Regions from separate parts of the Kribbella sp. NPDC004875 genome, predicted to be linked through region 1. Evidence: riboswitches for the same ligand, from Rfam matches in the RefSeq annotation. Region 1 holds a riboswitch; the other holds the start of a gene.
The links. Region 1 has a riboswitch for cobalamin ahead of ACFYRH_RS06350 (CbtB domain-containing protein). Riboswitches for the same ligand answer to the same signal wherever they lie in the genome.

Region 1 (11,757 bases):
GAACTGCTGCGCCTCGGCGCGGTCGGCGAGGAGCGCCCGTACGTGCGCGCCGCCGACGGCACCGTTCACGACCTGAGCCCGCTGACCGCCGACATCGACGGGGCCTTCCTCGCCGCCGACGGGATCGCCCGCACCCGCGCCGCGCTCGAGGCCGGCGAGCTGCCGGTCGCCGGCACCGAGGGCCTGCGCGTCGGCGCACCGATCGCCCGCCCGGGCGCGGTCGTGTGCATCGGGCAGAACTACGCCGCGCACGCCGCCGAGTCCGGCGCCGAGCCGCCGAAGCAGCCGATCGTCTTCTTCAAGCACCCGAACACCGTCGTCGGCCCGTACGACGAGGTGCTCGTCCCCCGCGGCTCGGCCAAGACCGACTGGGAGGTCGAGCTCGCCGTCGTCATCGGCAAGCAGGCCCGGTACGTCGAGACCGACGAGGACGCGCTGGCCTGCGTCGCCGGGTACGCCGTCTCGAACGACGTCTCCGAGCGCGCCTTCCAGATCGAGGTCTCCGGCGGCCAGTGGTCCAAGGGCAAGTGCTGCGAGACCTTCAACCCGCTCGGCCCGGCGCTGATCCCGGCCGACGAGGTGCAGGACGTGCAGAACCTGCAGCTCAAGTCGTGGGTGAACGGCGAGCCGCGGCAGGACTCCAACACCGAGGACATGATCTTCGGCGTCGCGGCGCTGATCCGCGATCTCTCGCAGTACATGGTCCTCAGCCCCGGTGACATCGTGAACACCGGTACGCCGGAAGGCGTGGCGCTGTCCGGCCGCTTCCCGTACCTGTCGCCCGGCGACACCATGGAGATGGAGATCGAGGGCCTCGGCAAGCAGAAGCAGTCCCTCGGCAAGGCCTGAAAACTGTCCCCGGCCGGCCTTAAGGTCGGCCGGGTGACCGACTTCCTCGCCGAGATCAGCAGCTCCTACGACAACGTCGCTGTCTCGTACGCCGAGCTCGTGGTGGACGGTGCCGACTGGGAAGGCGAGGCGTTCGACCTCCTCGCGAAGCTGATCCCGGACGGGCCGGTGCTCGACGTCGGCTGCGGCCCGGGCCGCACGACCGGCCTGCTCGCCGAGCTCGACCTGCAGGTCACCGGGATCGATCTGTCACCCGGGATGATCGAGGTTGCCCGCCGGGACCACCCGGAGCTCGACTTCCGCGTCGGCTCGATGACCGCGCTCGATCTGCGGGACGGCTCGATGGCCGGCGTGGTGTCGTGGTGGTCGATCATCCACCTTCCGCGCGACGTCGTCCCGCAGGCGTTCGCCGAGTTCCACCGGGTGCTCGCTCCCAGCGGTGTCCTGCTGATGGGGTTCCACGTCGGCGAGCAAACCACCCACAAGACCTCCGGGTACGGCGGTCACCCGATGAACGTCCACGTCCACCGCTGGACCGCCGCCGCCCTGTCCGAGATCGCGCTCGCGGCAGGCTTCACGCCGTACCTCGACGCGGAAATTCCAGGCGACCGCCTGTTCTTCCGCAGGTAACGTCAGCGCATGACTTCCCGCGTGCGAACCAGCTGATGACCCCTGCCGAGGCCACCGAACAGTGGCGAACCCAGGGTTTCGTGGTGCTGCCGGGCTTCCTGTCGCCGGCTGATCTGGCGCCGGCGCTCGGTGATCTGCCGACGATGTTCCCGACGCCGGAGGGCTTCCACGACGGGACCGACGAGCGACGAGCGCGGTACGTCGAGGACGAGTTCGACGGGATCGACGTTTTCCCGTTCGGCAGCCCGGAGTTCAGCCTGCTGGCCGTCCACCCGCGGATCGTGGAGCTCGCGGAGACGCTGCTCGGGCAGTCCGATCTGCGGCTCTCGTCGGCGGAGGCGTGGGCGAAGTACACCGGCGCGACGTCGTACGACCAGGAGCTGCACCGCGACTACCTGAACCAGACGATCCTCGTCCCGACCCGTGAGGACCGTTACCAGCACCTGGAGCTGTTCGTGTTCCTCGTCGACGTACCGGAGGAACTCGGCCCGCCGCATCTGGTGCCGTACGAGCACACCGCCGACCTGCCGATGAACCCGAACTTCTTCCCACGGTCGGGTGGTCAGGGCGACTTCACGTCGCCCGACGACAACACCCGCCTGTACGACGCCGAGCGGTCCGGCGCCGGGCCGGCCGGGACCGTGATCGCGTTCAACACCCGCACGTTCCACCGCGGCACCGGCCTGCGGCGGCCGGGCGGCGCGCGGTACTCGATGCAGCTCATCTACCGTCCGGCCGAGGCCGACTGGGGGCAGCGCGTCGCCTGGGCGGCCCGTAGCCACGAGCCGGGCTGGTACGAGTTCGTCCACCGAGCCACGCCCCGCCAGCTCGAACTCTTCGGCTTCCCGCCGCCCGGCCACCCGTACTGGACCGACCAGACGCTGACCGGCATCTCGCAGCGCTACCCCGGACTGGACCTGAGCCCCTGGCAGCGCGCTCACGAGTGAGTGGTTACAGGTCGTCGTCGTACGGGGTTTGGCCGGTGAAGGTCAGGCGCCAGTCGGTGGTCTCGGCGTCGACGGTGAGGTCGTAGCCGCTGCGGCGGGCGGTGAGTTGGTGGTGGCCGTCGGTGACCTCGGCGATGGTGACCTTCCAGCCGCGGCTCTCGAGGGTCTCGGCCGCGAAGGAGACCTGCGCCTCGGGGTCCGGGGTGGTCGGGTCGCCGGTCTCGACGGTGATCGTGCACACGGACTCGCGCCCGTGGTCGTCGGCGAGGGCGGACTCGTCCGCCGGGCCGACGTCCTGCGTCACCGCCGGCGTCTGAGCCGGTACGACGATCGCCGCCACCGCGAGGAGTTCCGAGCGGAGGAAGTTACGAGCTTCGGTCAGCGTCACGCTTCCGTGATACACCGTGCGGCCAAGCCCCGCGAGGCCACGCCGCGTTTCTGGTGTCCTGAGCCGGAGGTTCGGCGAGTGATTTCGGTGGTCAGGTGCGTGCATCGCGGTGCGTGGTCAGTGGCCTCGATGCGGAGCATCGTGGGCGCTGGGCACGTGCCGTGAGGTGCGTGCTGGGCGCCGAAAGCGCCGTCGAACCTCCGGCTCAGGACACTGGCTTAAGAAACGAGCGGGGTCTCTCCGGTGAACGTTATCCGCCAGTCCGACTCCCAGGCATGGACCGCGACCTCGTACCCGTTCCGGACGGCGGCGGCCCGGAAATGCCCCTCCTCCGGGGCCGCGATCTCCACGGTCCACCCTCGCGCGCGCAGTGCCTCGGCAGCAGCCGCGACCTCCGCTTCGGGGTCCGGCGCCGACGGGTTCCCGGTCTCGACGGAGATCCGGCACACGGTCGCCGTACCCCGCCCGTCGAACAGTACGCCGGGATTCACCGGCCCCGAGTCCCGCGTCACCACCGGCCGCTGGCCTGGTACGACGGCTGCCGCCACCGCCAGCAATTCGTTGCGCAGGAACTCCCGCTGCTCGCTCATCCGCGCCCACCTCCCGACGGCCGCGACCGTCCGGTGCCCGCGGCCCGCGATCCTCCGATACTGCCCCGTCCGTCGGCTCCACGCCCGGTGACCCCACGCCCCACAACGCCACGCTCCCCCGCTCGCTGCTCCGCGGAACTCCACCCCGGCGCCCGCTCCCCGACACTCGAACCCGCGCCGCGCGAACCGCCGGCACTCGGGCCCGCGCCCGCCGGACTACCGGTACCCGGGCCGGCACCGGGCGCACCGCCGGTATCCGGGCCCGCGCCAGTAGTCGGCGTCGCGCCGGGCGGACCGCCTGCATCCGGGCCCGCGCTGGGCGGACCGCCAGCACTCAGTTCGCCGGCGTTGACGGGCGCTTTCTCGCGTCCGGACGGTGCGGACGGGGTATCGCTGGGGTGTCGGTGGTGTTTGGTGAGTGCTGCAAGTCCGTCGAACACCCGCGACGCCGTCTTCGCGGCCGCGTTGAACGCGTCGCCCCAGGAAGCGCCGAGGAGCAGCTTGGTCTCGGCGGCCCGGCTGGTGTTCGTGCGGGTGATCTCGTTCAGCTTGCCCGCGATCACCCGGCCGATGTTGCGGAGCGCCTCGCTGGTCGGGCGGTAGTACTCGTTGTGCCAGCGCACCGAGACCGCCTCGTCACGGGCCAGCGGGTCGTTGGTCTCCATCCGGATCGCGTCGGCGAACGTCGCGGGGTCCGGCCCGTGCCACTCCGACAGCGCGACATAGTCGCCGGGCGCGCGTTCGACGTACAGCGTCGTCGCCGGCGTCACGAAGTCCGACGCCTCGTCGACGTGCTTGTCGATGCCCGGCGAGCCGGTCATCACCACCTGCGGCGGACGGGCGCCGAGCTCGAGCGCCACCCCGGCCACTTTCGTGCCGTACGAGTGCGCGACGACGGTGACGTCCGCCTTCTCCGCCTTCAGCTCGTCGACCTCGTCCAGGAACTCCTTGAGCTGCGGCCCGCCCTCGGCCGCCGCGTCGTCCTCCGCGGCCTCGAGCAGACCCTGCGGCGAGCGGTAGTCGAGCCAGACGATCACCGCGGTCCCCGGCCCGGCCTCCTGCTTGATCAGGTCGCCGCGGTCCGCCTGCCCCGAGAACGTGTCGAGGCTGTTCCCCATCCCGGGAACCAGTACCGCGACGTGCTTCGCCTTCGGGAGCTCACCGAGCACCTCGATCGCCCGCCCTTGTCCCTCCGGGTCGACCTTGAGGAACTGCCGCTGCCGCTGGACCCCTACGACGTTGCCGTCGGCATCCTTCTCGCTGACGGTGACCGGGGCCAGCAGTTCCTTCACGGTCGCCAGGCGCTTTCGTTGCTCGGCGGTCGCGGTTCCGGCGTCGAACGCCGCCTGCAACCGGCCGCGCGCGGCCTCGAGCACGGCCAGATTGGCGCGGAACCGCTCGGCCAGTTGATCAGCCTCAGCCATGATGACTCCCCGTGACAGCCGGTCACCTGGGCGTGAGACCGGGCCAACCGCAGTTTGTCAGGCGGAAGGCACGAAGACCAGTGACCAGTTCCCGCTGTGGTGGGAAAGGCGGACCGCGGCGAGCGGCCGGACGTCGACGTGCCGCAGCGATTCGGCCGGCGCGTCCACGCCGTACAGGACGATCGCGCGGACCACCGCGGGGTGGACGACGGCGAGGATCGAACTGCGGTCGTCGTGCTGCTCGGCGACGTCCCCGAGCCAGTCCGCGACGCGGGCGAGGACATCGTTCTCGGTCTCGCCGTCCGGCGTCGCGGTGTGCGGCCGTTCGAGCCACGCCGAGACCCGTGCCGGATCGGCCGCCAGCAGGTCTTCCAGCTCCCGGCCGGACCAGTCGCCGTACTCGCGGTCCCGCAGCGCCGGCGCGACGATCGCGTCGTACCCCAGCGCCTCGGCCGTCCGTACGGCGGCCTGTTCGGGCCCGGAGTACACGGCGTCGGCCGAGAGCTTGAGGTCGCGCGCCACCTCGACACTCGCCGCATCCGGCTCGGCGTCGCCGCCGAGCACGAGTCCGCGCAGCGCGGGGGTCAAGGCGTGCGCGACCAGGGTCAGCGTCGTCAAGCCGCAGCCACCTTCGTTCGGATCGGCCGGCGGTCCACCGCGGCCGCGTACCCGAACCCGAGCAGGAGCCACAGCGTCGCCTGCGTACCGAGCGAGGCGAACCGGAACTGCCACAGCAGCGTAGCGGGGAACGTCTCCGGAACCTCGTTGATCCGCGGCAGGATCAGGTACGCCGCCACGACGGTCGCGAGGAGCCCGACGACACCACCCGCCAGACGGGCGACATCGCCGTACCGCGCGGCCCATCGGGACAGGGCGACGCCCGCCCAGACCGCGAGCAGACCGATCACCAGGGTCAAGAGGTAGGTGACGGTCCGGCGGGTGATGGTGTCCGGGTCGCCGACCGCCGGTGGGTTGGGTGGGTACTTGAAGAACGGGACCAGCACGATGCCGATGAAACCCGCGGCGGCGAGCCCGAGCGCGGCGTACGCGTCGTTCCCGGTCCGGAGCTTGCGGCGGAGCAGCGTGAACGCGACAGCGAACATCCCGCCGAGCGCTACGCCGTACAGGCCGGTCGCGAGAAACAGGCCGGCCCGCTGGCCGTCGCGGCTGACCAGCGGCTGTTCTGCTTCCGCCTGGTCAGCATGGTCGTGGTCATGGGTGTGCGCGGCACCGGCCTCTTCGATCGCGATCGCCGCGTCGACGCGCGGCTCGCCCATCACGTAGGCGAAGGTTCCGGCCAGCAGGCCGGCGAAGAGTCCGACGATCAGTCCGCGCACCAGGAGCGATCCGAAGGTGCGCATCTGAGCTAGTGGCAGGGCACGCCGAGCAGGTGGCGACCGTCGTGCATCAACTCGTGCAGGTACATCCCCGACTGGGAGACCGCGCCCTGGTCGAACCCGACCAGGTAGGCGAGCAGCAACATCAGGCCGACGCTGCCGAGAGCAGCGGCGAGAAGCTTGGGCGAAAGCGCCGGTACGGCGACTGAGCGGGCAGGAGTTGCCATTTGAACTGAACCTCCTGGGGAAGTGCGCGTCCCCTGAGAAAGGCTGCTGGCGCCCGAGCGTCCTGACTCACGAACCAAAGTTCGCTCACAGTGGCGCGGCCGTGCCGGATTCCCACCGGCTTCCCTCATGGCACCGCAGGTTGACCCTGGAACCGTAGAGGCCCGCCCACTCCCCGGTCAACGCCACCCGGCGCGCCGGTGACCAATCCCACCCCACCACCCCGCCCCACCTCCCGGGTCCAAGACACCTCCCGGGTCCTTGAACACCTCCCGGTCCCCGAACACAGGAAATAACCTGTCCCCACCCACCACCACGCCGGCGCACACCCCCCAACCGCCACCTCACCGCCCGCCGCCGCGCCACCCACGGCAACTCTCGCGCCGACTCCAGGTGACGCCGGGTACCTCCCCCGCTCGACCGCCCAGCCCACGCGATTCCGCGCCGGCGCAAGCCGCTGGAGAGTTGCCGGCCGCCCCACTGCCGGGTGTCGGTCAACTGGCGGCATGTACCGCGTCACCGGTGACACAAGCCGGTGGCGTCCCCAGCCATCGCCGAGTCGTGGCGTTTGGCTCGTGAGCTCCAACGCGAGTCGTGGATCCTGGCTCTCAATCCGCAACCACTCGCCACGACTCGACGGACGAGAGCATTCAACGAGGAAGGCGGGAGCAAGCGGCGGGCGGGATGTGGGTCGGCTGGCGGGTTGTAGGGGGTTAGGGGTGACATGACTTGCCGGCGGCGAGGCCTGGTACCGCGTGCATGGCGCGGGGCTGACCGGGGTGGCGGGGAGCGCTTACGCTGTGTGGATGCCGTCCGCTCATCATTTGGTTGCGTTTGCGATTACTGCGTTCATCATCATCGTTGTTCCGGGGCCCAGCGTGTTGTTCATCGTGGGGCGGGCGCTGGCGGTGGGGCGGCGGGAAGCCGTGTTGACGATGGTGGGGAACACACTCGGTGCCGCGACGATGCTGGTATTGATCGCGCTCGGGCTCGGGACGTTGATCGCCGCGAGTGCGGTCGCGTTGACGATCGTGAAGCTGGGCGGAGCGGCGTACCTGATCTACCTCGGGGTGCACGCGTTCCGGTCGCGGAAGTCGCTGGCGGTGGCGCTCGCCGGCGGTGTGAAGCCGGCGAGCAGCCGCAAGACCGTGCGGCAGGGGTTCCTGGTCGGCGTGACGAACGCGAAGACCGCGGTGTTCTTCGCGGCCGCGCTGCCGCAGTTCGTGGACAAGGGTGCGAGCAGCCCGGCGTGGGCGCAGATCCTGATCCTCGGGTTGATCTTCATCCTGATCGCGCTCTGCTCGGACAGTGTCTGGGCGGTGGTGGCCGGCACGGCGCGCGAGTGGTTCGCCCGTTCGCCGCGCCGGCTCGAGCTGGTCGGGGGTACCGGCGGTCTGATGATCATCGGTCTCGGCGCCAGCATCGCCGTCACCGGTTCGAAGGAGTAGCTCTAGACGGCAGCCGTACGACGACCCGCGACGACCCCGAGCAACGCCAGCACGGCCGGGAGACCGAACGCGACGACGTACGCCGTCACGGCCGAATGCGGTTCCATCGCCGCGAACAACGACCCACCGATCGCCAGCACCGTTGCTGTGGACAACGAGTCGCTGAGTTGCGCGGCGGAACTGTTCGCTCCCTGCTCGTCCCGCGGCGAGTACTCCAGCACGAGCACCGACAGCGTCGGGAAGACCGTCCCCATTCCGAGTCCGGTCAGCCCCCATCCGAGGATCCCGACCAGGACAGGCACGTGTGGGTTCAGCGTCAGCGTCGCGGCCGCGATCCCGAGGACGATCGCGAGCATCCCGGCCTGCAGGAACACCCCGTGCGAGAACGGCTGGTTCGGCCGGCCGCGGTACCAGGACGCCGCCGACCAATTGAGCGCGCTCACGGTCAGCACGAGCCCGGCCAACGCCGGCGACAGCCCGCGCTCGCGGGTCAGCATCAGCGGCAGGAACACCTCGGCGCCGAACCCGGCCGCAGCGACCAGACCGCGCAGCGCGATCACCGAAGGCAGTCCGCGACCGAAGGTGAACGTCCCGCGCGGCAGGAGCCGCGGCCCGAACGCGACCACCCCGGCAAGGCCGGCCCCGAGCAAACCGAGCTGCACCAGACCGTGCTGCTGCCCGCCGTAATGCAGGAGCCCGACACCGACGGCCGCCGCGATCGCCCACATCGCCCGCTTGTCCCAGAGCTTCCCAGGGCGCGGCTCGTGTGTGTCGCCGCGGGCCAGGCCGGGCCGCATGACCAGCGCGGCCGGGATCGCGAGCGCGGGGACGGCGAGGAACACGATGCGCCAGCTGGCGTGTTCGACGATCAGTCCGGCGATCGCGGGGCCGACGAGGGACGGTACGACCCAGCCGGTCGCGAAGGCGGCGAAGATCCGCGGCCGCAGCCGGGCCGGGTACAGCTGCCCGACCACGACGTACAGGGCGACCGTGAGCAGACCGGAGCCGAAGCCCTGGATGATCCGGCCGACGACCAGGACCTCCATGGTCGGCGCGAATCCCGCGATGAGCAGGCCGGCCAGGAACCACGCCGTACCGTGCCAGAGCGGGCGGGTCGGGCCTTTCAGGTCGCTCCAGGTGCCGGAGACAACCATCGCGACCACGCCGGAGGCGAGTGGCCCGCCGAACGCGAGCGCGTACAGGCTGAGGCCGTCGAGTGCCTGTGCGACGGTAGGCATCGCCGTCGCGACCGCGAGCGACTCGAAGGCGACCAGGGTGATCAGCGCGACCATTCCGATGGTCAACGCGCGGTACTGCGGGGCGAGGACGCCGCCTGAGTCGGTGGTCGGCCCGGTGGCGGGCTCGGCAACGGTGGTCATGTAGAGGACCATCGGCCCTCAAGTGCACTTTAAGTCAAGCACGGTCAGCTGACGGCGGCGAGCACCAGGGCGAGAATCGGCGGGACGGCCTGGGTGGCCGCGGCGCGCAGCATCCGGCGGTCGGAGGCGAGCAGTACGACGCCCGCGCCGGCCATGCACGCACAGGCGAACAGGGCGATCGCGTGTCCCTTGTCGCCACCCCAGATCAGCCCACCGAGCGCACCGATCGCCAGGAACAGGTTGTAGAACCCCTGGTTGAACGCCCACGGCCGCGCGGCCGCCATCTCGATGTCGTCCTTGACCAGGAACCGCCGGTAAGTGCTCGGCTTGCGGAACAAGAGGCTCTCCAGCGCGAACACGACGACATGGAACACCCCCGCCAGCCCGACGAAAACCTGCGCAATCAAACTCATCCGCGTCCTCGCTTCGCTGCGGGCGCGGCTGAGGCACGAGACGCACTGTGCTTGATGATGAATTCGCTTCGCTCATTCATGGCGCGAACGTACAGCTAGGCCCGCCAATCGGTGGCGAAGGCGCGCGCTGGGTTGTCCCGGAACACTGCGTCCGCGACGTCGGCACCGAAGTACCGCGTGATCCGCGGCCGGAGGTGGGTGAGCAGGTACGGCATCCCTGGTCCTTCACCGGTCGAGGCGCGGGCACGGGCACTCGTGGTGTCGCCGCCGAGCAGCAGCCGGTCGGCGTACCCGGCGTCGATGAGCGCGGCCAGGCAGTCGGTCAGCCGCGGGTCGGTCGCGTTGTTCGCCCGCGACGGCCCGTCGAATGCCAGCCACGCGCCGCGCTCCGCCAGCTCGAGATGCACCCGATGATCCGGGAACCGGTTCAGGTGCCCGAGGATGACCGCCCCCGGATGGACGTCGAGCTCGCCGACCAGGAGATCGAGTACGGCGTCCGCCGCGGATCCGTGCTCGTGGTGCACAGCGATCGGCGCGTTCGTCGCGTGGTGTGCCTCGGCCGCGGCGCGCATCACCAGCTCGGCGTGCGCGTCGAGCACGTGGAATCCGCCCGCGATCTTGATCAGCCCGGCCCGGACCGACGTCTCGCCGATGCCGGTCGTCAACTCGCGGACGAAGATCTCGGCCAGCTGGTCCTGGATCTTGTCGACGTACCCGTCGGGGTAGTGCTCCCGCCGGTGCAGTCCGGTCGCGGCGACGATCGACACGCCGGTGCCGGTCGAGATCCCGGGGAGCGCCCCGGCGCGGCGGTTCAGCCCGTGCGGCGTCCATTGCACGATCGCCTGGCCGCCGGCCCGCGCGAACGCCCGTACTTCGGCGACCGCTGCCGCCTCGTCGTCGAGCTCCTGACCTGGCAGGACCGCGGAACGGAAGAACAAGTGGTCGTGCGCGTCGCACACCCCGAGCGCTTCCGGCGCCAGGTCGTTCAGGACCGTTCGAATCCGCATCAGCATCCCAGGGTCAGGTCACGGCACAGCCAATGGAACCGTAACCCAACCCGGGGATCGGACTCAGGCCGCCTGTTTGCCGGGCGCCCGGCGACGCCGGCCGCGTCCGGCCGAGCGGCGGGACGGACCCGAAGACCGGCGACCGCCGGCGCGCGATGCCGCCTGAGATGCCACTTGAGCTGCCGGCTGCTTCTCCGGTGGCGCGACGTACGTCCGCTCGCCCGGAGCCAGCTCGGACAGCAGCGGGTCGCCGACGGCGAGCTTGGTGACCGTCGCGGAGATTCCGGCCTTGCGCGTCAGGTCGCGCACGTCGCGGACCTGGTCGTCGGTCATCAGCGTGACGACGGTGCCTTCGGCGCCGGCCCGAGCGGTCCGGCCGGAGCGGTGCAGGTAGGCCTTGTGCTCGATCGGCGGGTCGGCGTGGATCACCAGCGTGACCCCGTCGACGTGGATGCCCCGGGCCGCGATGTCGGTGGCGACGAGCGTCCGCGCCGTACCGTCGGAGAAGGCTTCCAGGTTCCGCGTGCGGGCGCCCTGGGACAGGTTGCCGTGCAGCTCGACGGCGGGAACACCCTGGGCGATCAGCTTCTTCGTGAGCGCCTTCGCACCGTACTTCGTCCTGGTGAACACCAGCGTCCGTCCCGGCGCCGCGGTCAGGTCCGTGAGCACCGGGAGCCGGGCGTCGGACTTCACGTGCAGGACGTGGTGGGTCATCTTGGCGACCGGCGAGCGGGCCGAGTCGACGCTGTGCGTGACCGGGTCGTTCATGAAGCGGCGGACGAGGACATCGACGCCGGCGTCGAGCGTGGCGGAGAACAGCAGCCGCTGCGCCGTGGCCGGGGTCGCTTCGAGGAGCCGGCGTACGGCGGGCAGGAAGCCGAGGTCGGCCATGTGGTCGGCCTCGTCGAGCACGGTGATCTCCACCGCGCCGAGCTTCGCGTGACCGGCCTTGACGTGGTCCTCGAGCCGGCCCGGGCAGGCGACGACGATGTCGGTGCCCTTCCGCAGGCCGTTGATCTGCGGGCCGTGACCGACACCGCCGAAGATCGTCATCGAGCGCAGGCCGAGCGCGTCGGCGAGCGGCGTGATCGAGGCCTGGATCTGGGTCGCGAGCTCGCGG
Region 2 (11,757 bases), on a different contig from region 1:
GACACCGTGTTCCGCCAGCACGGCGCGCAATCCTTCGTCGGTCCGAATGCTGAAGAAGCGGCCAGGCCCGAACCCCGACTCGTCCTGCCAGACGCGTTCGCCACCCGCCGCACTCCCCCACAGCCCAACCGCAAGCACCGCACCCGGCCGCAGCACCCGGACAATCTCCCGCACCGCCAGGTCGAGGTCGTCGTCGGCCACGTGGAGCAGAGTGCTCATCGTCCAGCCGGCGTCGAACGTCTCGTCGTCGAACGGCAACTCGAGTACCGACGCCACCTCCGCACGCAGCCCGAGTCCGCGACACGCCTCGACGCTCGCCGGCGCCAGATCCACTCCGGTGTAGTCGAAGCCCGCCGACGCGATCGCCTCGCCGTCGCGGCCCGGGCCGCAGCCGATCTCCAGGACTGAATGACGTCCCTCGGCCTGCAGCTGACTGAGATAAGCGGTACGGCGGGTTACCCGCGCATCCGGTAGTGCGCGGTCGGATCGGGCCCGGAGCTCGTTGGAGTAGTAGGTGATGAGGTCCTGTTGACGTGCCTCGCGGGTCATGGCTTGGTCGCCTTGAGTGCGAACAGGAGGGGGATTCGGGGCGCCTCGTCCGGTAGACGCCACCAGCCCTCGGGCGTTTGTTGCATGGACGGCCAGCGGGGCCAGGGAAGCACTTCGGATTCGCGCAGGCTGGTGAGTTGGAAGCCGGCACCGGCGAGCGTGGTGACGATCTCGCCGAGGCCGTGCCGCCATTCGTAGCTCGTCTGGCGGCCGGGGACCTCGTCGCCGGTGTAGGTGACGGTCGAGTCGTGCGCGATCGGTCCGCGCCCTTCGAGGTAGTCGGCGCGGATCACGAGATCGTCCGACTCACCGGGGAGCGAAACCTCCCGCAGCGCATTGAGCAACGGATGGAACTCGACGACGTACAGCACGCCACCCGGTTTGAGCAGCTCCCGCACAACCTCGGCCCATTGCTTCAGATCAGGCAGATAACAGAGCGCGCCCTTGCCCGTGTAGACGATGTCGAACTGCCGGCCGCCGACCGCCTGCACCGCCTCGTACACATTCGCGTGCACGTAGTCGACCTCGACTCCGGCCTCGGCAGCGATCCCCCGCGCCGCCTCCAGCGACTTCTCCGACAGGTCGAGCCCGCCCGCCCGCGCGCCCCGCCGCGCGAACGCGACCGTCTCCGTCCCCAGATGACACTGCAGATGCAGTACGTCGCGCCCCTCCAGCGGACCGAGGTCGTCCCACTCGTAGTCCGCGAACCAGAACTCGGCAGGCCGGTCGTAGAAGTCGCTCGCCGCGTGCAGCGGCGCCCTCGCGTCCCAGTCGGCCTCGTTGGCGGCCACCATCTCCTGCGTCTGCGCGTCGAGAGTCACAACCAGCAGTCTGCCCACAATCGGGTCCACGGGCCCGTACGCTCCCATCCACAGGTCTTGTTCAAGGTTTATGGATAAGGTTGAATAAGGGTATGGCACGCGTGGAGTTGCACCGCTGGCCCGGACACCCCGACGGGTTCACCCGGGCCGAGCGGCTGGGCGGGTCGTACGAGCTGTACTTCCCGGACCCACTGGTCGGCCGGGAGTTCGACCTGAGCGACGACGTTCTCGCGGTTCTCGAGGACGCCGCCGGCGATCTCGCCCGCCTGGACGCGACGGCCGCCGTACTGACCAACAGCGAGGCGCTCGCGCGGCTCCTGCTGCGCGCCGAGGCGGTCGGCTCGTCCCACATCGAGGGTCTCGTCGTCGGGGCCCGCCGCCTGTTGAAGGCCGACGTACTGCGAGACCGCGCGCGCGACGTCACGGCCGAGGAGGTGCTCGGCGCGGTCGACGCGATGACCTGGGTGACCGAGTCCGTCCAGGCCGGCGACAAACTCGAGGTCGACCATCTGCTCGAGGCACACCGGCTCCTGATGGCCCAGTCGCCGACCCCGGAGTACGGCGGCGAGGTCCGCTACCTGCAGAACTGGATCGGTGGCCGCTCCCCCGCCGAGGCGTACTACGTCCCGCCGCCGGCGCAACTGATTCCGGAACTGCTCGCGGACCTGATGACCTTCGTTCGCGAGTCGCCGCTGCCGGTGCTCGCCAAGACCGCGATCGCGCACGCCCAGTTCGAGACCATCCACCCGTTCGCCGACGGCAACGGCCGGACCGGACGGGCCCTGATCCACCTGATCCTGCGCGCCGACGGCCTCGTGACCCGCACCGTGCCGCCGGTCTCGCTGGCGCTCGCCACCCACGCGACGGAGTACGTCGACACCCTGACCGCGTTCCGGTACGTCGGACGCTCGACGACCGCGAAGGCACGAGCGGCCGCCAATCCGTGGCTGCGGATGTTCGCGATGGCCTGCACGCACGCGACCGCCGAGGCCGCGCGTTTCGAGCAGACGGCCGTCGACCTGAAGGCTGCCTGGCGGGAACGCGCCGCGCCGGTCCGGGCGGGCTCGGCGACCGAACGGCTGATCGAGGCACTGCCGGCCGCGCCGGTCCTCACGCTCGCCGCCGCGGCGCAGCTCATCGACCGCTCCCAGCAGGCCGCGAACCAGGGCCTCGCCCGCTTGGTCGAGGCGCGGATCCTGCGCGAGGTCACCGACGGCCGGCGGAACCGTGTCTACGAGGCACCCGAACTGATCGACGCGTTCACACTGCTCGAGCGCCGCTTCGCGAGCCCGGCCGCCGACACCCGGATCGAACCACCTAGCAGACCAGTCCCGTCGAGGCCACGACCGACACGCTAGGTGGTTTGACTTTCCGTCTCCCGACGAGCAAGAATTCGAACATATGTTCGATCGTACAGGGGAGTCGTGATGCCGGAGCCGTTCGACTGGGACATCCTGCAGCGGCCATCGGCGATGGCCATGGTTCGTGGCCAGCTCGGCTTCAGCTGGATGGTCCTGTCCGGGCGGCTGGCCCGACTGACCGACGAGCAGTACTTCTGGCGCCCGAGCAGCGAGGCGCTCACCGTCGTCCGGCGGCACTATGCGGGACATTTCCGCGCACTCGGGTCCGGGGAGTGGGTCGCGCAGTGGCCGGACGAGCCCGACCATCGCGGCCCGCGGACGATCGCCTGGCTGATCGCGCACCTGACCGAGACGTTCTTCGAGCGCTGGGAGTGGACGTTCGGTGAGAGCCGGCAGGGCCGCGCGGACATCACCTTGCACGGCAACGCGCGGGACGCGGTGGCCTGGCTGACGCACTGGGTCGAGGCCTGGCAGGACGCGATCGCCGGCCTCGACGAGGACGCGGTGACCACGGTCGGCCTCAGTCAGGCCAACGAACTCGACGCGGCCGAGCCGTTCGGTCACGTCGTACTGCGCCTCAATCGCGAGCTGATCCATCACGGATCGGAGATCATGACGCTCCAGGATCTGTATGCCGTGGCGGCGTGAGGACCACAAGATGTGCGACACGCGACGTTGCGCTACCACTAGATCTAGATACATCGGCTTAGCATCTCTACTGCTGGTGGTTCGGAGTGATCGATGGCACAACATGTGGGTCACTCCGAGGCAACAGGGGAATCCGGTGCGACTCCGGGACTGCCCCGCAACGGTGAGCGGAGACCCTCCGCGAGTCCGAGTACCTGCCACCGGCGCGTGCACCGCCGGTGCACGCAGTCCGAGATCTCGCGGGTGGGTCGCAGGGCGTGACGACAGTCTTTCCGGCCGGTGCTGCCGGTCTCGTCGTGCGCCTGCTCGCGTGGTCCCGGGTCTCCGAACACTTCTGGAGCGCACACCTGTGACCATTGCTTCTTCCTCATCGCCCCTGGCGACGGACCGGGAGATCGAGCTGACCGTCGTCCGCCGCGACGCCAGCAGTACTCCGTTCGACGCCACCAAGATCTCCGTCGCCTTGACCAAGGCGTTCCTCGCCGTCGAGGGCTCCGACGCGGCCACCACCCACCGGGTCCAGGACCTGGTGACCGACCTGACCGGCCGGGTCGTCGGCGCCCTGACCAGCCGCGGTCTGAATTCGCTGTCCGGGCGGCGCAGCGTGCAGGTCGAGGACATCCAGGACCAGATCGAGCTGGCGCTGATGCGCGCCGGTGAGCACCAGGTCGCCCGTGCCTACGTGCTCTACCGCGAGGAGCGCACCAAGGCCCGCACCCCAGCCGGCGCGTCCGGCGTCGCCGAGAAGCCGGCACCGACCGTGCGCGCCGCCGACGGCAGCCGGTCCCCGCTCGACGTCGACCGTCTCAAGGTGGTCGTCGCCGAGGCAGCCGCCGGTCTCGACGCGGTCGACCCCGAGCTGATCCTGAACGAGACCCTCGGCGCCTGCTACGACGGCATCGCGCAGCACGAGGTCGAGCTCGCGCTGGTGATGGCCGCCCGGTCGTACGTCGAGACCGAGCCGCAGTACAGCTTCGCCGCCGCACGCCTGCTGCTGGACAAGATCCGCCGCGAAACACTCGGCCGCGTCCACGGCGAACCACGCCAGGCCAGCCAGTCCGACATGACCGACGCGTACGTCGACTATTTCCCGCGCTACATCCAGCTCGGGATCGAGGCCGGGCACCTCGACCCGGAGCTCGGCCGCTTCGACCTCGCCCGGCTCGCCGCGGCGATCAAGCCGGAGCGGGACCTGGACTTCACGTTCCTCGGTCTGCAGACGCTCTACGACCGCTACCTGCTGCACATCGACAAGGTCCGCTTCGAGCTCCCCCAGGCGCTCTTCCTACGAGTCGCGATGGGCATCGCGCTCCGCGAGGACAACCGGGACGCGAAGGCGATCGAGTTCTACGAGGTCATCAGCTCCTTCCGTTTCATGACCTCGACCCCGATCCTCTTCAACTCCGGCACCACCAGGGCCCAGCTGTCCGCCTGCTTCCTCACCACCGTCGAGGACGACCTCTCCCAGATCTTCACCGGCATCCGCAACAACGCCCTGCTGGCGAAGTACTCCGGCGGCCTCGGCAACGACTGGACCCCGGTCCGCGGCATCGGCGCCGGCATCCAAGGCACCAACGGCGAGTCCCAAGGCGTCGTCCCCTTCCTCAAGATCGCCAACGACACCGCCGTAGCAGTGAATCAGTGCTTCGCGCCGGACACTCTCGTCTACACAGCCAACGGTCCAACCGCGATCAGCGAGATCAAGGTCGGGGATCTGGTTCTCGGCGCAAGCGGTGTCTATCGCGAGGTCACGAAGACCTTCATGTACGACCAGGACGACACGATGGTGCAGATCGACGTAGAGCACTCGATCGAACCGCTCACGGTGACCGCCGGTCACCCGTTCTACGCGATCCAGGGCGTACCCGTTGAGCAGTCCAACGAGCGAACCCTTGAGTGGCTGGCCAAAGGCAAGGTCCAAGCGGCCTGGGCGGAAGCCGGAATGCTCGCCAAAGGCGATTACGTAGGACAGGTGGTCCCTCAGGAGGTCGCGCCGGTCAGCGGCCTGACCACCGACGATGCCCGCCTGTACGGCGTCCTCCTCGGCGACGGACACCTCTCCAACGACGGCAACCAGTGGGGCGTCTCGGGCAACCCACAAAACGACACCCATCTTTCCTTCGTCCGCGAATACCTAACCTCCCGTGGCATCCATTTCTGGGAGAACGGCAGGGGCGACACCTACGCCCAGATCCACTGGGCGGCAGGCCGAGGCCCCAGAAGGGATCCGGCGACGGGGCGCATCGCCGGACCGGGCGAGGCGACCATGCCGTTCGTCGCCGACGATCTGTACGACGGACAGCGGCGCAAACACATCGCCCGCCGTTTCGCGCACCTGCCTTTCGATCAGACCCGCGAACTCATCCGTGGACTCCTGGAGACCGATGGCGGTGTGTCACGCGGCAAGGAAATCTACTTCACGAGCACGTCCAGACGGCTCGCGATGGACCTGCGCTATCAACTGCTCCGGCTCGGGATTCCGGCCGCAGGACAGTACCGGTTGCGGGAGGGCGAGCACGTCGGGCGTCGCTCCGACGGATCGGAGATCAGCTTCTCGAAGCCTGTGCATGCCTACGACCTCCGCATTCCCGCTGTACCCGGTATTGCCGAACTCGTGGGTGTGACTCCCATCCAGAAGCTCAACTGGATCGCACACGAAGGAATGGTCTTCTCCCGGCTGCGCGAGGTTCGCCCTACCCCGACAGTTCCAGTCGTCCACGACCTGGAGGTCGAGGTCGACGAGTCCTACATGACTGTCGCCGGGCTCGCCCACAACGGCGGAAAGCGGAAGGGCGCTGTGTGTGCGTACCTCGAGACGTGGCATATCGATATCGAGGAGTTTCTGGATCTGCGGAAGAACACCGGGGACGAGCGGCGGCGGACGCATGACATGAACACGGCGAACTGGGTGCCTGATCTGTTCATGCAGCGGGTCGAGGCCGATGGTGAGTGGACGTTGTTCTCGCCGGATGAGGTGCCGGATCTGCACGATCTGTACGGGCCGGCGTTCGCCGACGCCTACCGTGGCTACGAGGCGGCGGCAGATCGCGGTGAGATCCGGGTGTTCAAGCAGGTCAAGGCGGTCGATCTCTGGCGGCGGATGCTGACCGTGCTGTTCGAGACCGGGCATCCGTGGATCACGTTCAAGGACCCGAGCAACCTGCGGTCGCCGCAGCAGCACGCCGGCGTCGTGCACTCGTCCAACCTGTGCACCGAGATCACCCTGAACACCAGCGCGGACGAGATCGCGGTCTGCAACCTCGGCTCGGTCAACCTGGTCGCGCACCTGACGCCGGACGGCCTCGACGCCGACCTGCTCCGGGACACCATCCGGGCCGCTGTGCGGATGCTCGACAACACCATCGACGTGAACTTCTACACCACCCCCGAGTCGGAGCGGTCGAACCTGCGGCACCGGCCGATCAGCCTCGGACTGATGGGCTTCGCCGACGCACTGTTCAAGCTTCGGATCCAGTACGCGTCCGATGCAGCGGTCGAGTTCGCCGACCGTTCGATGGAGCAGATCAGTTACCACGCGATCGAGGCGTCCAGCGATCTCGCCGCCGAGCGCGGCCGCTACTCGTCGTACGACGGATCGCTGTGGAGCCTCGGGATCCTGCCGATCGACTCACTGGACCTGCTGCACACCGCGCGCGGCGGCGACGTGACTATCGACCGGAGTACCCGGTTGGACTGGGAGACCCTGCGGGCGAGGGTCCTCAGCAACGGCATGCGGAACTCGAACGTGATGGCGATCGCGCCGACCGCGACGATCTCCAACATCTGCGGCGTGAGCCAGTCGATCGAGCCGACGTACAGCAACCTGTTCGTGAAGTCGAACATGTCCGGTGAGTTCACGATCGCGAACCCGTACCTCGTCGCCGACCTCAAGGACCGTGGGTTGTGGGACCAGGTGATGGTGTCCGACCTGAAGTACCACGACGGCGTGCTCGCCAGGATCGAACGGATCCCGGCCGACCTCCGCGAGCTGTACGCGACGGCGTTCGAGATCGACCCGCTCTGGCTGGTGAAGGCAGCGTCGCGGCGGCAGAAGTGGATCGACCAGGCGCAGTCGCTGAACCTCTACATGGCGAAACCGTCCGGCCGCGCGCTGGATGAGCTTTACCGGTCAGCTTGGCGCTATGGACTCAAGACGACGTATTACCTGCGTTCCCAGTCAGCTACCCACGTGGAGAAGTCCACACTGCAAGGCACCGACGGCCGGCTGAACGCCGTACCGGTGACTGTTCCCGAACCCACCGGAGCGGTCTGCTCCCTCGACGACCCGGACTGCGAGGCCTGCCAGTGAGCACTCTTTCGATCGGAGCGGCCCGCGTCGAGGTCGCCGACAAGGCGATGATCAACTCCCGGGCGGACGTGAACCAGCTGCTGCCCCTGAAATACACGTGGGCCTGGGAGAAGTACCTCGCCGCGTGCAACAACCACTGGATGCCGACCGAGGTGTCCATGCAGGCCGACATTGCGCTCTGGCGGCGTGCACCAGGTGCCAAAGACGGTCTGACCGAGGACGAGCGGCTGATGCTGAAGCGCAACCTCGGCTTCTTCGCCACCGCGGAGTCCCTGGTCGCGAACAACATCGTCCTCGCGGTCTACCGTCAGCTCAGCAACCCCGAATGCCGGCAGTACCTGCTCCGCCAGGCGTTCGAGGAGGCCGTGCACACCCACACCTTCCAGTACATCTGTACGTCGCTCGGTCTCGACGAGGGCGAGCTGTTCAACATGTACCGCGAGGTGCCGTCGATCTCCGACAAGGACGCGTGGGCGCTGAAGTACACCCAGCACCTGGAGGACCCGGACTTCCGCACCGGGACACCGGAGGCCGACACCGCGTTCCTGCGCGACCTGATCGCGTTCTACGTGGTCTTCGAGGGCATGTGGTTCTACACCGGATTCGCGCAGATCCTGTCGCTCGGCCGGCGGAACAAGATGGTCGGGATCGCCGAGCAGTACCAGTACATCCTGCGCGACGAGTCGATCCACCTGAACTTCGGCATCGACTGCATCAACCAGATCAAGCAGGAGAACCCGCACCTGTGGACAACCGCCTTCCAAGCCGAGGTCCGGCAGATGCTCGCCGAGGCCTGCGAGCTGGAGGTCGCCTACGGCCGGGCCACGATGCCGAACGGCATGCTCGGGCTCACCGCGGACCTCTGTGAGCAGTACATGCGCTTCATCACGGACCGCAGAGCGGAACAAATCGGACTTTCTCCGCTCTTCGGTGAAACGCGGAACCCCTTCGGATGGATGTCAGAGGTGATGGACCTGAAGAAGGAGAAGAACTTCTTCGAGACCAGAGTGATCGAGTACCAGTCCTCCAGCGGACTCAGCTGGGACTGACCCCCGATCCGGGAGGCCCGCGGTGCAACTCGCCGCTCCGCGGGCCTTCCTTCAGGTCAGGCTGCGCCGTGCTTCTGGATGAAGTCCAGGGCGGTGCGGGCTACCTCTTCCCAGCCGTGGTCGATGACCAGCGAGTGGCCGCGGTTCGGTAGTTCGACGAACTCGGTGACGCCGGAGTTCTTCGCGTGCTGCTTGTACGCCGCGTGCGTGATCGCGTGCGGCACCGTGTGGTCCTTCTCCCCCGACACCAGCAGGATCGGCCCGCGGTTCTCGGCCTTGTAGTCGACCTTCGTCTCGCTGAACGGGTTCAGGTTCGCGACGGCGGCCTGGAAGATCGGTACGCCGGACGCCGCCACGTGGAACTCGTCGTACAGCTGGTGCGCCTCGTCCTCGTCGAGGGCGTTGGCCCACCCGTACTTGAACTCGTCGAACGTCAGCGTCACCGACCGCCGCGCGTTCGCCGGGTTGCCGAGCACCGGCGACCCGGACTTCAACGCCGACGCCGGCAACGGCAGCACGCCGCGTCCGGGCGCCGGATCGATCGACACCGTCACCGCCGCCGCCCCCTCGCCGGCGATCTTCTGCGCGATCAGCCCGCCGAACGAGTGCCCGATCACGGCTGGTTTCCGGTCCAGTCCGCGGATGGCGTCCAGGTAGTGATCGGTGACCGCCTGCACCATCTTGTGGGCGAAGACGTCCGGGTGCTCGCGGGCCTCCGCGACCGTCTCCGGATCGTCCGGCCACCCCGGGGCGACCGTGCTGTACCCGTTCTCCTCGAACAACCTCCGCCACCGGTCCCAGCTGCTCGAGAGCAGCCAGAGACCGTGGACGAACACCACCGGTTGCTTACCGGACGCGTTGGCCGAGTCGACCTCGGCCTGCTCGCGATCAGTCAGCGCCATCGAAACCCCCTCCAGGTCAGGAATGATCGCGACGCTAGCCGCTCCGGTGCCCTCTTGGGAATCGATTCGGCGCGGAAAGATCAGCCGAGCAGCTCGAGGATCTCCGCGGTGCTCCCGGACTCGCCGAGGCGGGGGAAGATCCAGGTCAGGGAGTTCTCGTGGGCGGCGGCGGACATGTCGGTCATCGCGTCGGTGGCGAGCGTGACGTGGTACCCGTGCTCGTACGCCGCCCGCGCCGTCGACTCGACGCCGATGCTCGTGGCGACGCCGGTCAGGACGATCTGTGTGATGCCGCGGCGGCGCAGGTGGACGTCCAGGTCGGTGCCGTGGAAGGCGCCCCAGTTGCGCTTGGTGACGACGATGTCGTCGGCGTTCCCCGCCAGCTGGTCGACGATCTGGTCGGCGCCGGGCGGCATCGTCCCGCCGGCGGCGCGGGCCGGCCGCTCGGTGCGGCCGGTGAGCCGGTCGCCACCGTCGGCGGCGAAGCTGACCCGGACCAGGACGACCGGCAGATCGTGCTTGCGGAACGCGTCGGCGAGCTCGACGGTCCTGGCGATCACGTCGGAGGTGGCATGCGGCTCGCCCGGGATGGCGGCGACACCGTTCTGCAGGTCGATGACGACCAGGGCGGTCTTCGGGTCAAGGGTGGTGACGGACACGGAGGAGCCTCTCTCTTCAGGGCTGTTCAGAGCTATTCAGGAAGGTTCAGGAAGGTGACCAGCGCGAGCAGACCGGACACGACGAGCAGGAAGATCGCCATGTCGTGCAGTCCGGCCGTGGTCGCGCCGTGCTGGAAGAAGTGCGCGTTGGCGGCCGCAGAGATCAGCGCACCGACGTACACACAGGTACGCAGTAGACCGGCGGACGAGCCGATCCGGGCCGGATCGGCCTGCTTGTAAAGGGCAGTCTGGTTGGCCAGGTTGTTGAGGCCCTGCGGGATCCCCGCGATGACGCCGACCACGGCCAGGATCCAGATCGGCGTACCCGGGCCGACCAGCAGCTGAGCGGCCGCCGCCAGGATGAGGAACACGCAACCGGCCATCAGCTTGCCGCGGATCCGCGGACTGCGACCGGTGAGCGCGGTGAAGAGCACCGCGGCCAGGGACAGCGGCAGCAGGAGCAGACCGGCCTTGGATGCGCTCAGGCCCCGCGACTCCTCGAGCCATTGGGTGAAGCCGTAGAGGAACGAGTACGCGCCGACGAACGCGAGCACCTGGCGCGCGTAGGTCAGGATCAGTGGCCGATTGCCGCCGAGCACCCGTAGATCGATGAACGGGGCAACGACTCGCAACTGGGTCGTCACGAACGCGACCCCGAGGACAACCGCGAGCACCACCAGCCACCACCGCGAGGCCTGCGGCCGCATCAGGAACAGCATCAGCGAGACCAGCGTGGTCGCGAACAGCACGATGCCTGCGTAGTCGATCTGCCCGGCGACGCGCGAGCGCGGCGTCCGCGGGAGCCAGAGCGCGCCGAGAACCACGCAGATCAAGGACAACGGGACGTTGATCGTGAAGATCAGGTGCCAGCCGCCGAGCCCGATCAGCAAGCCGCCGAGCGTCGGGCCGATCACCGCGATCACCTGGTTCGCGATCGACAGGCTGCTCAGGATGACCGCGGGCGTCTCCATCCCGGTCCGGTCGGCCTCGCTCCGGATCAACGACATCGAGGCCGGGTACGCCGCCGACGTACCGAGACCGAGGAGAACTCGGGAGACGATCAGTACGCCGAGGTTCGGCGCCAGTGCGCCGAGCAGACCGGCGACGCCGACGAGCGACGTCGAGATCAGGTAGAGCGGTCGCGGACCGAACAGGTCGACGAGCCGGCCCATCACCGGCTGACCGACCGAGGTCGCGAGGTACAGGCCGGTCACCAGCCACGCGGTCTGCGACGGCGGTACGCCGAACGCGGCGCCGATCGGGATCAACGCGACCGCGAGCATCGACGAGTTGATCGGGTTCAGCGACGAACCGACGATCATCGGCGCGATCAGCCGCCGGTCGAAGCGCTGCTCCGTCAACGCCCGGCCGCCTCGACGGCGTGATCGAGCAGAGCGAGCGCCTCGATGATCGTCTTCCGCTCGGCCTCGGTGCAGTGCTCCTGCAGGGTCCGCGCCAG

Region 2: another riboswitch for cobalamin. It lies ahead of ACFYRH_RS20490 (ribonucleoside-diphosphate reductase subunit alpha); the one in region 1 lies ahead of ACFYRH_RS06350 (CbtB domain-containing protein).

Annotation. Positions count from the first base shown of each region.
Region 1 covers NZ_JBIALI010000001.1:1,308,920-1,320,676, reverse strand. The annotation lists gene ACFYRH_RS06390 (fumarylacetoacetate hydrolase family protein) at 1-849, shown strand, start outside; gene ACFYRH_RS06385 (class I SAM-dependent methyltransferase) at 883-1,479, shown strand; gene ACFYRH_RS06380 (phytanoyl-CoA dioxygenase family protein) at 1,515-2,426, shown strand; gene ACFYRH_RS06375 (hypothetical protein) at 2,431-2,814, opposite strand; gene ACFYRH_RS06370 (hypothetical protein) at 3,033-3,404, opposite strand; gene ACFYRH_RS06365 (alpha/beta hydrolase) at 3,401-4,828, opposite strand; gene ACFYRH_RS06360 (histidine phosphatase family protein) at 4,886-5,446, opposite strand; gene ACFYRH_RS06355 (CbtA family protein) at 5,443-6,189, opposite strand; gene ACFYRH_RS06350 (CbtB domain-containing protein) at 6,195-6,392, opposite strand; cobalamin riboswitch at 6,431-6,556, opposite strand; gene ACFYRH_RS06345 (LysE family translocator) at 7,197-7,838, shown strand; gene ACFYRH_RS06340 (MFS transporter) at 7,841-9,217, opposite strand; gene ACFYRH_RS06335 (DUF1304 domain-containing protein) at 9,262-9,630, opposite strand; gene ACFYRH_RS06330 (phosphotriesterase) at 9,726-10,637, opposite strand; gene ACFYRH_RS06325 (DEAD/DEAH box helicase) at 10,701-11,757, opposite strand, start outside.
Region 2 covers NZ_JBIALI010000003.1:681,540-693,296, forward strand. The annotation lists gene ACFYRH_RS20470 (class I SAM-dependent methyltransferase) at 1-549, opposite strand, end outside; gene ACFYRH_RS20475 (class I SAM-dependent methyltransferase) at 546-1,370, opposite strand; gene ACFYRH_RS20480 (Fic family protein) at 1,463-2,728, shown strand; gene ACFYRH_RS20485 (DinB family protein) at 2,798-3,379, shown strand; cobalamin riboswitch at 3,440-3,596, shown strand; gene ACFYRH_RS20490 (ribonucleoside-diphosphate reductase subunit alpha) at 3,729-7,688, shown strand; gene ACFYRH_RS20495 (ribonucleotide-diphosphate reductase subunit beta) at 7,679-8,737, shown strand; gene ACFYRH_RS20500 (alpha/beta hydrolase) at 8,794-9,639, opposite strand; gene ACFYRH_RS20505 (isochorismatase family protein) at 9,720-10,298, opposite strand; gene ACFYRH_RS20510 (MFS transporter) at 10,331-11,659, opposite strand; gene ACFYRH_RS20515 (MarR family winged helix-turn-helix transcriptional regulator) at 11,656-11,757, opposite strand, start outside.